Regions from separate parts of the Streptomyces sp. NPDC051576 genome, predicted to be linked through region 1. Evidence: riboswitches for the same ligand, from Rfam matches in the RefSeq annotation. Region 1 holds a riboswitch; each other region holds the start of a gene.

Region 1 (2,192 bases):
GTGTTCACGTTGGGCTGTACGGAGGTGATGTCCGCGTAGTCCGAGGCGACGGGCCCGTTGGTGGACTGCTGCTGGCCCTGGCCGTCGCCCTGTTGCTGGCCCTGGTCACCGGCGGCGCTGCTCGGGTCCTCGCTGCTGCCGCCCTGGTCACCGGTGTCGTTCTTGGGCGCGATCAGTGTGCAGGCGGCGAGCGCGTCGAGTCCCTCCGGGCGGTCTCCGACGCGCGCGATGGCGTCGCCGATCCGTCCGATGGTCGCGGCCCGCTTCTCCTTCAACGGATTCATGATCGCGTTGTCGGCGAAGGAGGCGTCCTGGCGTATGGACTCCGTGGAGTCCTGCAGCTTCTGGTAGGCCTCGGTGATCTGCTGGTCGAGCAGCGCGAGTTCCTTGTCGACGTCGGTCTTCGCCTCGTCCGGGACCGTCGTCAACTGGGTGCCGATGTCAGGGCAGTCGATCGTCGCGCCTCGCGATGCCGCGTCCGGGGTGCCCTGTTGGGCGGAGTCACCACCCCAGCCACCTTCGGACGCCGACGCGTATACGTTCGCCGCCACCAGTCCTCCGCCGCCCAGCATCAGGGCGACTGCTGCCATCGTCGCGCGGCGTGCGCCCGTTGGGCGTCTGCGCGTGTTGCGTGCCAAGGAAGTGCTCCTACACGTATCGGTCGGCCCGGCTCGTCCCGGCATGGACATCCCCCGCCCCAATACGGGGCCGGGTCCCAGTGTGTTCAACCGTCCCGAAAATTCATAGCGACCTCATACGGAACGCCTGACTCCGCCGACCCATGAGCGCTCGCCACACCCAGGACGAGGTAAAGGTCACAAATACGTATCGGACATATCGCGCTTCAACCTTCACACGAGGCACACACGTTGGCTAGGTTGACGCCCAGGCCTTGCGACTAACTCCGGCGATCGGCGCCGGGCCGCACGGCTTGCGCCGAGTCCGGTGCGCCGCTCGCGGCAGCCGGAGCCGGGGACCCAACCGACTTGGGGTGAATCGGCCCAACTGCCCAGCAGGGCAAGGGCCGTAGGGCAAACCTTCCGTGATCGACGCCCGAACCCGACAGCTAACCCGGTAGGCGCGATACGGAAGGAGCACGTCTGCCATGCCGGCAGAACGAAGGACGCGCACCGGAGGCAGTGGCCCCACCGTGGACGACCGACCCAGCCGCGAAGAAGTCCAGCGGCGGATCAACTCCCTTTACGACAGGGCCGAGACGGCCACCGGAAACTACAACGCCACCCGTGCGATGTCCGGGGGCCCGCGTCAGCGCGTCAACCCCCGACCCGGTGCGTCGCGGCCTTCCGATCCCGCCCTCGACGCCGTCGCCCGGCAGTGGTTCGACCGGGCCCGCGCCCAACTGGGCCCGACCGTACCGGCGATCCTCCCGCCCAGCAGGACTCCCGGCCGCCCGGCGGAACCCCGGCCCGAGCGACGTCCCGACCCCGAGGCCGCCCTCGCGCTCCAGGCGCCGCCCAGCCGCGCCGTCGCGGAGCTGACCGCGGCGCCCGCCGTACCCGACATCACCACCCCGACACCGGAGTTGACCGCCCGGCCCGTCGCCGCACTGCCCCCCGCGCCCCAGACGCCGCAAGCACCACCGGCGACCATGCTCGACCTGCCGCCCGTCCCCGCCCTCGAAGTGGCGCCCGCGCCGATGGTCCAGTCGCCTCAACTCGCCCCGCAGGCCCCTCCGGAGCCGGCCTTCGACCCGCTCACCGCGGACTTGGCGCTGCTCCCCTACATCGCCGCGCCGCGCACCGAGACCGCCCCGACGAACGCCACCTGGCCGCCGCCGGATCCGGCCTGGTCCGCCCCGGAGACGGCCTGGTCCACCGGGCAGATGCCCATGGTGACCGACTGGTCCACCGGACAGATGCCCATGGTGACCGAGCAGCCGACCGTCGAGCCCGCCTGGTACACGACACCGGAACCGGACTGGCGCCCGCCCCAGCAGGAGTGGCAGCCGACCGCGCCCGCCGCCGAGGTCTCCTACGCGGCTGCCCCGGCCGTCGCCCCTGAAGTCTCCTACGCGCCTGCCCCGGTCATCACTCCCGAGGTCTCTTTCGCCGCTGCCCCGGCCATCACCCCCGAGATCACCCTGCCCACCGCTCCGACCATGCCGCCCGAGATCGTTCTCCCCTCGGCCCCGGCCATGAGCCCGGCATCCGCCACGACGGTCCCCGTCGCGC
Region 2 (2,192 bases), on a different contig from region 1:
ACCTCGACCTCGACCGTGGGGTTGCCTCGGGAGTCCAGGATTTCCCGGGCTACGACGACGTCGATGGACGGCACGAGCATCTCCTTCTTCAATGTGACGCGGCTACGCAGTACCGCGGTGGGCTCTGCGAGACGAGCCTAACCGGCTCCGGGCGATCGGCCAGTCTGTCGACCATCCCTTGAGCAGAACCGAGAGTAAATTGTTTCCGAACGGAACAAAAACCGGCACGGAAGCGGGCGCAAAAAAAGCCCCGCCCCGGTGCGTACGGGGGAACACGCACCGGAGCGGGGAGCCCGTGGGGGACGGGGGCGACCCTCACGAGGTCTCCATGGTGCAGTCCACGGATGTGAGGGCGCTGTGGTTCAGCTGAGTACTACTTAAGGTGGAGCTGCTGACCCGGGTAGATGAAGTCGGCGTCGTCGATGATGTCCTTGTTCAGCTTGAACAGCTTCTGCCAGCCGCCCTTCACCTTGTGCTTCTCGGCGATGGAGCTGAGGGTGTCACCCTTGACGACCTTGTACTCGCCGTCACCCTTCTTGACCTTCTTGCCGGTCGGGGTGGTGACGGTCTTCTTGGCGGCCGGGCGCTCGGCGGAGCGGGAGGCCGTCGTGTCGGAGGTGGAGCGCTCGCTGGTGCTGCTGCTCGACGAGCTGCCGCTGGAGGAGCTGGAGCTGCCGCCGGAGTAGGTGGCGCTCGACAGGCCGGTGCCGCAGACGGGCCAGGCGCCCTTGCCCTGGGAGGCGAGAACCTTCTCCGCCACGGCTATCTGCTGGGACTTGGAGGCCTGGTTCGCGGTGGAGGCGTAGGCGGTGCCGCCGTACGCGGCCCACGTCGAGGCGGAGAACTGGAGACCGCCGTAGTAGCCGTTGCCGGTGTTGATGGACCAGTTGCCGCCGGACTCGCACTGGGCGACCGTGTCCCACTCGGAGGCTGTGGCGGCGGAGGCGTTGCCGGCCGCCATGAGCGGGGCGGCGATGGCGACACCGGTCACGCCGGCGAGCGTGGCGACACGGGTGGCCTTGGACGGACGACGGTGCTTGCCCTTGCCGGAAAACAGCATGGAAGATCCCCTCACCGACGCCTGCGAGGTGAGCTGTCGGGTTCGGGCCGTGTGAGTTGCCCGGCCACGCACCTTGCGGTGCGCGACTTAACCCCAAGCCGGATCCAGCAGCCTCAACTGCCGGGCCCGGCACTTACCTTGGGTCCCCCGCTCCTGCCTACGGCGCTTGACGCGACGACTGTTCCCGGAAGCCGCTGGCAGGACTCGGCGTGTGCGGCAGCCGGGGCTCGTGGTGACGAGCGGCCTTGACCGTAGACAGGGAATCGGCGGAATTTCAAAGACGATCAGGGCTTCTGAGACTCATCCCACACTTTCACCAAAGCGGACATTCGGCGCGAAGTGTGACGTGAACTCCCGCTGTTTTCCTGCTACTTTCCGCCCGTTTCAGTGCTCACGTCCAAGGTCTGACCGGCGGCGATCCGGGTCGGATCGGCGCCTATCACCTTTTTGTTCTCGGCGTACAGCGCGCGCCATCCGCCGTCGAAGTCAAGGGAGTCGGCGATGGACGCGAGGGAGTCGCCGGCGCGGACGGTGTACGTCTTCGCCGTCACACCCTCCTCGGCGCTCGCCCCGCGATGCTTCCCGGTGCTCACCTGGTCGCTGCTTCCCTGATCGGTCGCACCACCGAGCGCGCCGGTGTCGACGAGGCTCCACTTCCCCACCGCCTGCTCCGAGTTGTCCGATTCGTCGAGTTTCGGAGAAGCGGAGGCCGAGTCGTCACTCTTCGAAGGAGTGGTGGACTTGTCGGACTTGGTGGAGTTGTCCGTCGGGGAGGATGAGGGACTGCTCGACGGGTCGGTGGCGGAGGAGTCGGACGAATCCGATGAATCCGATGAATTCGAGCCCGTACTGCCGGAGTCGGACAGGCCGGACGAGTCCGAGGTGCCGGAGGAGTCGGTGGAGTCCGTCTCACTGGCCGACGGCGAGTCGCTCGCGACGCCCGTGTCGACGTTCGTCGAACCCGAGGTCGTGGTGAGGCCGGAGAGCAGGGCGCAGGTGGTCCACGCGGAGGTGCCCTTGGCGTCGAGGATCTTCTCGGCGACGGCTATCTGCTGGGAGCGGCTGGCCAGGTCGGCGCTCGGGGCGTAGGCGAGGCCGCCGTACTTGTCCCAGTCGTCCTGGGTCATCTGGA
Region 3 (2,192 bases), on a different contig from region 1:
GGCGCCGTCCAGACGCAGTTGCTCATCGGACGGGTCGGATCCGACCGGCACGACCGCGTGTGGCCGGCCCAGGTGCTCGGCACGTACTGCCTCGGCGGCACCCTCACCTCCCGCCTGGACCGCGTCCTGCGCGAGGAGAAGGGCTACACCTACGGTGTGCGGGCATTCGGCCAGGTGCTGCGCTCGGCACCCGACGGCACCGGCATCTCGATGCTCGCCATCAGCGGCTCCGTGGACACCCCGAACACGGGTCCCGCGCTGGACGACCTGTGGACGGTGCTGCGCAAGCTCGCGGAGGGCGGACTCACCGACGCCGAGCGGGACATCGCCGTACAGAACCTCGTCGGGGTGGCGCCGCTCAAGTACGAGACCGCCGCGGCCGTGGCGAGCACCCTGGCCGACCAGGTCGAGCAGCACCTGCCCGACGACTACCAGGCGACGCTGTACCGGCAGCTCGCCGCGACCGGCACCGTAGAGGCCACCGCGGCGGTCGTGAACGCCTTCCCGGTGGACCGTCTGGTGACGGTCCTGGTCGGTGACGCGGAGCAGATCAAGGAGCCGGTTGCGGCTCTCGGCATCGGTGAAGTGACCGTCGTCCCGGCCGAGTAGGGAGCCGGGTAGCGGCACGCGCGCGTGTGGGGCCCTGGTGGCTGAGGCGTCACCAGGGCCCTCTCATGTCCGAATTGGGGGAGAGGTTGCCTGTCTGCCCTGTGGCATGCGCTACAAAAACCGTGATCCGTTTGGGGATTGAAAGTGGCCCCCCTTAGCGTCGGTCCGGCTGTCCGTCAGGCACCGCGCCGCACCAGCGGCACCGGACAGTCATCGCCGAGTCCCCGTACGGCGCGAGCCAGGGGAGCCGGGGACCCACATCAAGAGTCCCTGGGGTGAATCGGACGCCCGCGCACCGCGAGGGGGTCCGTAGGAGACCTTCCTGCTCCGAACCCGTCAGCTAACCCGGTAGGCGAGAAGGAAGGAAAGGACCAGCCACTTCATGGCGTTCACCCGCGCCACCGGGAAGCACCGTCGCCCGAGCCGGACCCACCGCACCACCGTTCGTGCCGCCAGTGTCGCGGCTCTCGCCACCTCCGGCGTCGTCGGCACCCTGGCCGCCGCCCCGGCGTTCGCCGCGGAGCCCGCCGCCGAACAGACCGGCCTCACCCCCGTCATCGCCATGGGCGACTCCGTGGCCGAGAAGATCGACGCCCAGGCCGCAGCCCAGAAGCAGGCCGCCGCCGAGCAGGCCGCCAAGGAGATCGCCCGGGCCAAGGCCGCCGCCCTGGCCAAGGCGGAGCGCGACGCCGCGGCACGCGCCGCCCGCGCGGCCGAGCGCAAGAAGCTCAACACCTTCGTCGCGCCGGTCTCCAACTCGTATGTCTCCACCGGCTACAAGACCGGCGGTTCCCTGTGGTCCTCCGGTGCCCACACGGGCATCGACTTCCACGCCTCGACCGGCACCTCCGTCCACGCGGTGGGCTCCGGCACCGTCGTCGAGGCCGGCTGGGGCGGCTCGTACGGCAACCAGGTCGTGATCAAGATGGCGGACGGCATGTACACCATGTACGGCCACCTGTCGTCCATCGGCGTCTCCGTCGGTCAGACGGTCACCCCGGGCCAGCAGATCGGCCTCTCCGGGGCGACCGGCAACGTCACCGGACCGCACCTCCACTTCGAGGCCCGCACGACCGCCGAGTACGGCTCCGACGTCGACCCCGTCGCCTACCTCCGCAAGCACGGCGTGAACGTCTGACGACGCACCACCGCACTTCCCGAAGCCCTGGCCCGCCGGCCGGGGCTTTCGGCGTTTGTGGACCCAGCCTGTCCAAAAAATATCCATGGATTCCGGCCCCCCGTCGGAAATTCCCGCTCATTGCAATAGAGTCACGGAACACACGTCAATCGTCGACGTTTCACGGGGATTAAGGCGGAGGTCGGACATGCGTATTCCGGCGCACTCGGTATGCACGGCGATCCGGGACGACATCGTCGCCGGTGTCTACGAGCGCGGCGGCCGGCTCACGGAGGAACTCCTCGCGCGCCGGTACGGCGTCTCGCGCGTCCCTGTGCGGGAGGCCCTGCGCACGCTGGAGGCCGAGGGGTTCGTGGTGACCCGGCGGCACGCGGGCGCGTGCGTCGCGGAACCGACCGAGCAGGAGGCCGCCGACCTGCTGGAGATGCGGATGCTGCTGGAGCCG
Region 4 (2,192 bases), on a different contig from region 1:
CGCACAGAAGGAGACCAGGTCGGGGCCGATCTCCTTGGCGCGGGTGAGCTGGTCGGCCACGATCTGGTCGAGGAGTTTCCCGCGCACGGCGAGGTTGGTGTACTCGAAGTCGCCCTCGGGCCGCCGATCCGCGAGCAGTACCGCGAACCTGTCGGCCCAGCCGACCATCGCCCCGTCGGGCCCGGGGTCGCCGACGCCCTCGGTGAAGCTGTCCCCCACCGCCACGTACGACCCGATCACTGATCTGCTGTCACTCTTCGAATCGTCTGCCACGGCAACCATAATTCACCCTGGACTGTGACCTACGCGATCGTATTTACGGGTTGACGGTCGGTGAGATAAGCCACTTGTAAAGGGTTGTCCAAAGTCGGAATAAGTCTCTGATCAGGGGCGTTGACTACGGAACCGCCGCGCCCCTGACCAGGCGTCAGCACCGAACTCAGCCGACGGTGACTCCGTGCGAGCGGAGGTAGGCGACCGGGTCCACGTCCGAGCCGTAGTACGGCGTGGTCCGGATCTCGAAGTGCAGGTGCGGGCCGGTGACGTTCCCGGTCGCGCCGGAGAGGCCGATCTGCTGCCCCTCGGTCACGGTCTGGCCGGCCGAGACGGACAACTGCGACATGTGGGCGTACTGCGAGTACTCGCCGTCCGCGTGCCGGATCACGACCTCGTTGCCGTACGCGCCGTCGTAGGCCGCCGAGACGACCGTGCCCGCGGCGATCGCCTTGACGGTGGTGCCGGTCGGGACCACGAAGTCGACGCCCGTGTGGTAGCCGCTGGACCACATGCTGCCCGCGACGTGATAGCCGGTGCCGATGGTGGCACCGGTCACGGGAAGCGCGTAGCCGGTGGAGGTGCTCTTCGACGAAGAAGCCGAAGACGCCGAAGAAGAAGACGAAGAGGCGCTCGTCTTCGACGAGTTCGACGAGTTCGACGAGCTGGACGACTCGGTCTTGCCCGTCCCGCTCGTCGTGGCCTTCTGGCCGAGGGTGAGCTTCAAGCCCGGGTGGATCAGCGACGGATCGCCGCCGATGGCCTCGCGGTTGTCCTGGTAGAGCTTCTTCCAGCCGCCGGTGACGTTCTGGTCCTCGGCGATCTTCGCGAGCCAGTCGCCCGACCGCACCGAATACGTCTTGACGCCCGCCGACTTCGAGGCGGTCTTCTCGACGACCGTCTTCTCGGACGCCGGAACTGACTGAACCGCCTTTTCCGGAGCGGAAGTCGTGGTCGCGGCATGGGCGCCGGTGGCTCCCATGAGCGGAAGGGCGAGCGCTGCGCCGCCCGTTCCGGCTACGGCCATCGAGCGGGTGAGGCGCTGGGACTTCGGGCGGCGGTGCTTACCCTTCGCGGGCATGACGAATTCCTCTCCGGCGCCTGCGAGGTGAGCTGTCGGGTGCGGGCTGGAGATGCCCGGCCGCGCGCTGGTCGCGGCTTTACCCCAAGCCCGTTCCGGAGACCGGAACAGGCGTCCTACCTGTGGGTCCCCCGCTCCTGCCGCATTCGGGTGGGTGTGTGCGGAGTCCGGTCGGCGGCAGGATTGGGCGTCCGTCCGGATTGGTGGCGAACGTAAGCGAGGAAGACGCAAAGGGACAAGCAGGAGGTTCCACGGATTTGCGTTTCTTGTGGCCTCCTGTGGGAATTAACAGTCACCCTCCGTGAATTCCCACCGGACTCCCGCCTCAATTCCCCTGGAAAAGCACGCCAATTACGTGAACATGACGAACGACGTACGGTCACGAATATGACTCTGCTCACGTACCTTCTCCTCAGCTTCCTTTATTCCAGAGCGAGTTGGACTAAGGCTGCAATTAGGACAGAAGGTTCAGATGCGACGCAGTCGGAGAACCGTCGCATCAAGGTCACCGTGCAGCCCGGTGCGCAGTCCGTGGTGCAACAGGACCGCACCTCGGTGGACTTCGCCCGTTTCGAGACATTCGTACGACGCTGTCGGGTCGAGCCCACGCAGTCGGAGGGCAGGTACGGGCTCGCCGTAGTGCTGCGCCTGGAGGAGGGCAAGGACGACGGACTCCTCGCCGCGCACGTACTGCACCGCGCTCAGTCCACCCTGCGGCGGGCGCAGCCGGTGGAGGTCGCCGTGCTGGACGAGCGGGCGGATCTCCTTGTAGAGGTCCACCCACTGGCGGGCCTCGGCGAGTTCCTCCTCGGTCCACTCCGAGAGGTCGCCGCCCACG

What was found. Region 1 has a riboswitch for cyclic di-AMP ahead of AB0M63_RS28640 (NlpC/P60 family protein). Riboswitches for the same ligand answer to the same signal wherever they lie in the genome.
Region 2: another riboswitch for cyclic di-AMP. It lies ahead of AB0M63_RS14225 (transglycosylase family protein); the one in region 1 lies ahead of AB0M63_RS28640 (NlpC/P60 family protein).
Region 3: another riboswitch for cyclic di-AMP. It lies ahead of AB0M63_RS09265 (M23 family metallopeptidase); the one in region 1 lies ahead of AB0M63_RS28640 (NlpC/P60 family protein).
Region 4: another riboswitch for cyclic di-AMP. It lies ahead of AB0M63_RS37520 (LysM peptidoglycan-binding domain-containing M23 family metallopeptidase); the one in region 1 lies ahead of AB0M63_RS28640 (NlpC/P60 family protein).

What each region holds. Positions count from the first base shown of each region.
Region 1 covers NZ_JBFAZO010000009.1:208,277-210,468, reverse strand. The annotation lists gene AB0M63_RS28645 (DUF1996 domain-containing protein) at 1-590, opposite strand, end outside; cyclic di-AMP (ydaO/yuaA leader) riboswitch at 925-1,097, shown strand; gene AB0M63_RS28640 (NlpC/P60 family protein) at 1,106-2,192, shown strand, end outside.
Region 2 covers NZ_JBFAZO010000004.1:120,231-122,422, forward strand. The annotation lists gene eno (phosphopyruvate hydratase) at 1-80, opposite strand, end outside; gene AB0M63_RS14225 (transglycosylase family protein) at 374-1,060, opposite strand; cyclic di-AMP (ydaO/yuaA leader) riboswitch at 1,064-1,235, opposite strand; gene AB0M63_RS14230 (transglycosylase family protein) at 1,429-2,192, opposite strand, start outside.
Region 3 covers NZ_JBFAZO010000002.1:813,942-816,133, reverse strand. The annotation lists gene AB0M63_RS09270 (pitrilysin family protein) at 1-609, shown strand, start outside; cyclic di-AMP (ydaO/yuaA leader) riboswitch at 814-978, shown strand; gene AB0M63_RS09265 (M23 family metallopeptidase) at 992-1,747, shown strand; gene AB0M63_RS09260 (GntR family transcriptional regulator) at 1,935-2,192, shown strand, end outside.
Region 4 covers NZ_JBFAZO010000014.1:74,107-76,298, forward strand. The annotation lists gene AB0M63_RS37515 (SGNH/GDSL hydrolase family protein) at 1-240, opposite strand, end outside; gene AB0M63_RS37520 (LysM peptidoglycan-binding domain-containing M23 family metallopeptidase) at 440-1,354, opposite strand; cyclic di-AMP (ydaO/yuaA leader) riboswitch at 1,359-1,521, opposite strand; gene AB0M63_RS37525 (alpha-galactosidase) at 1,823-2,192, opposite strand, start outside.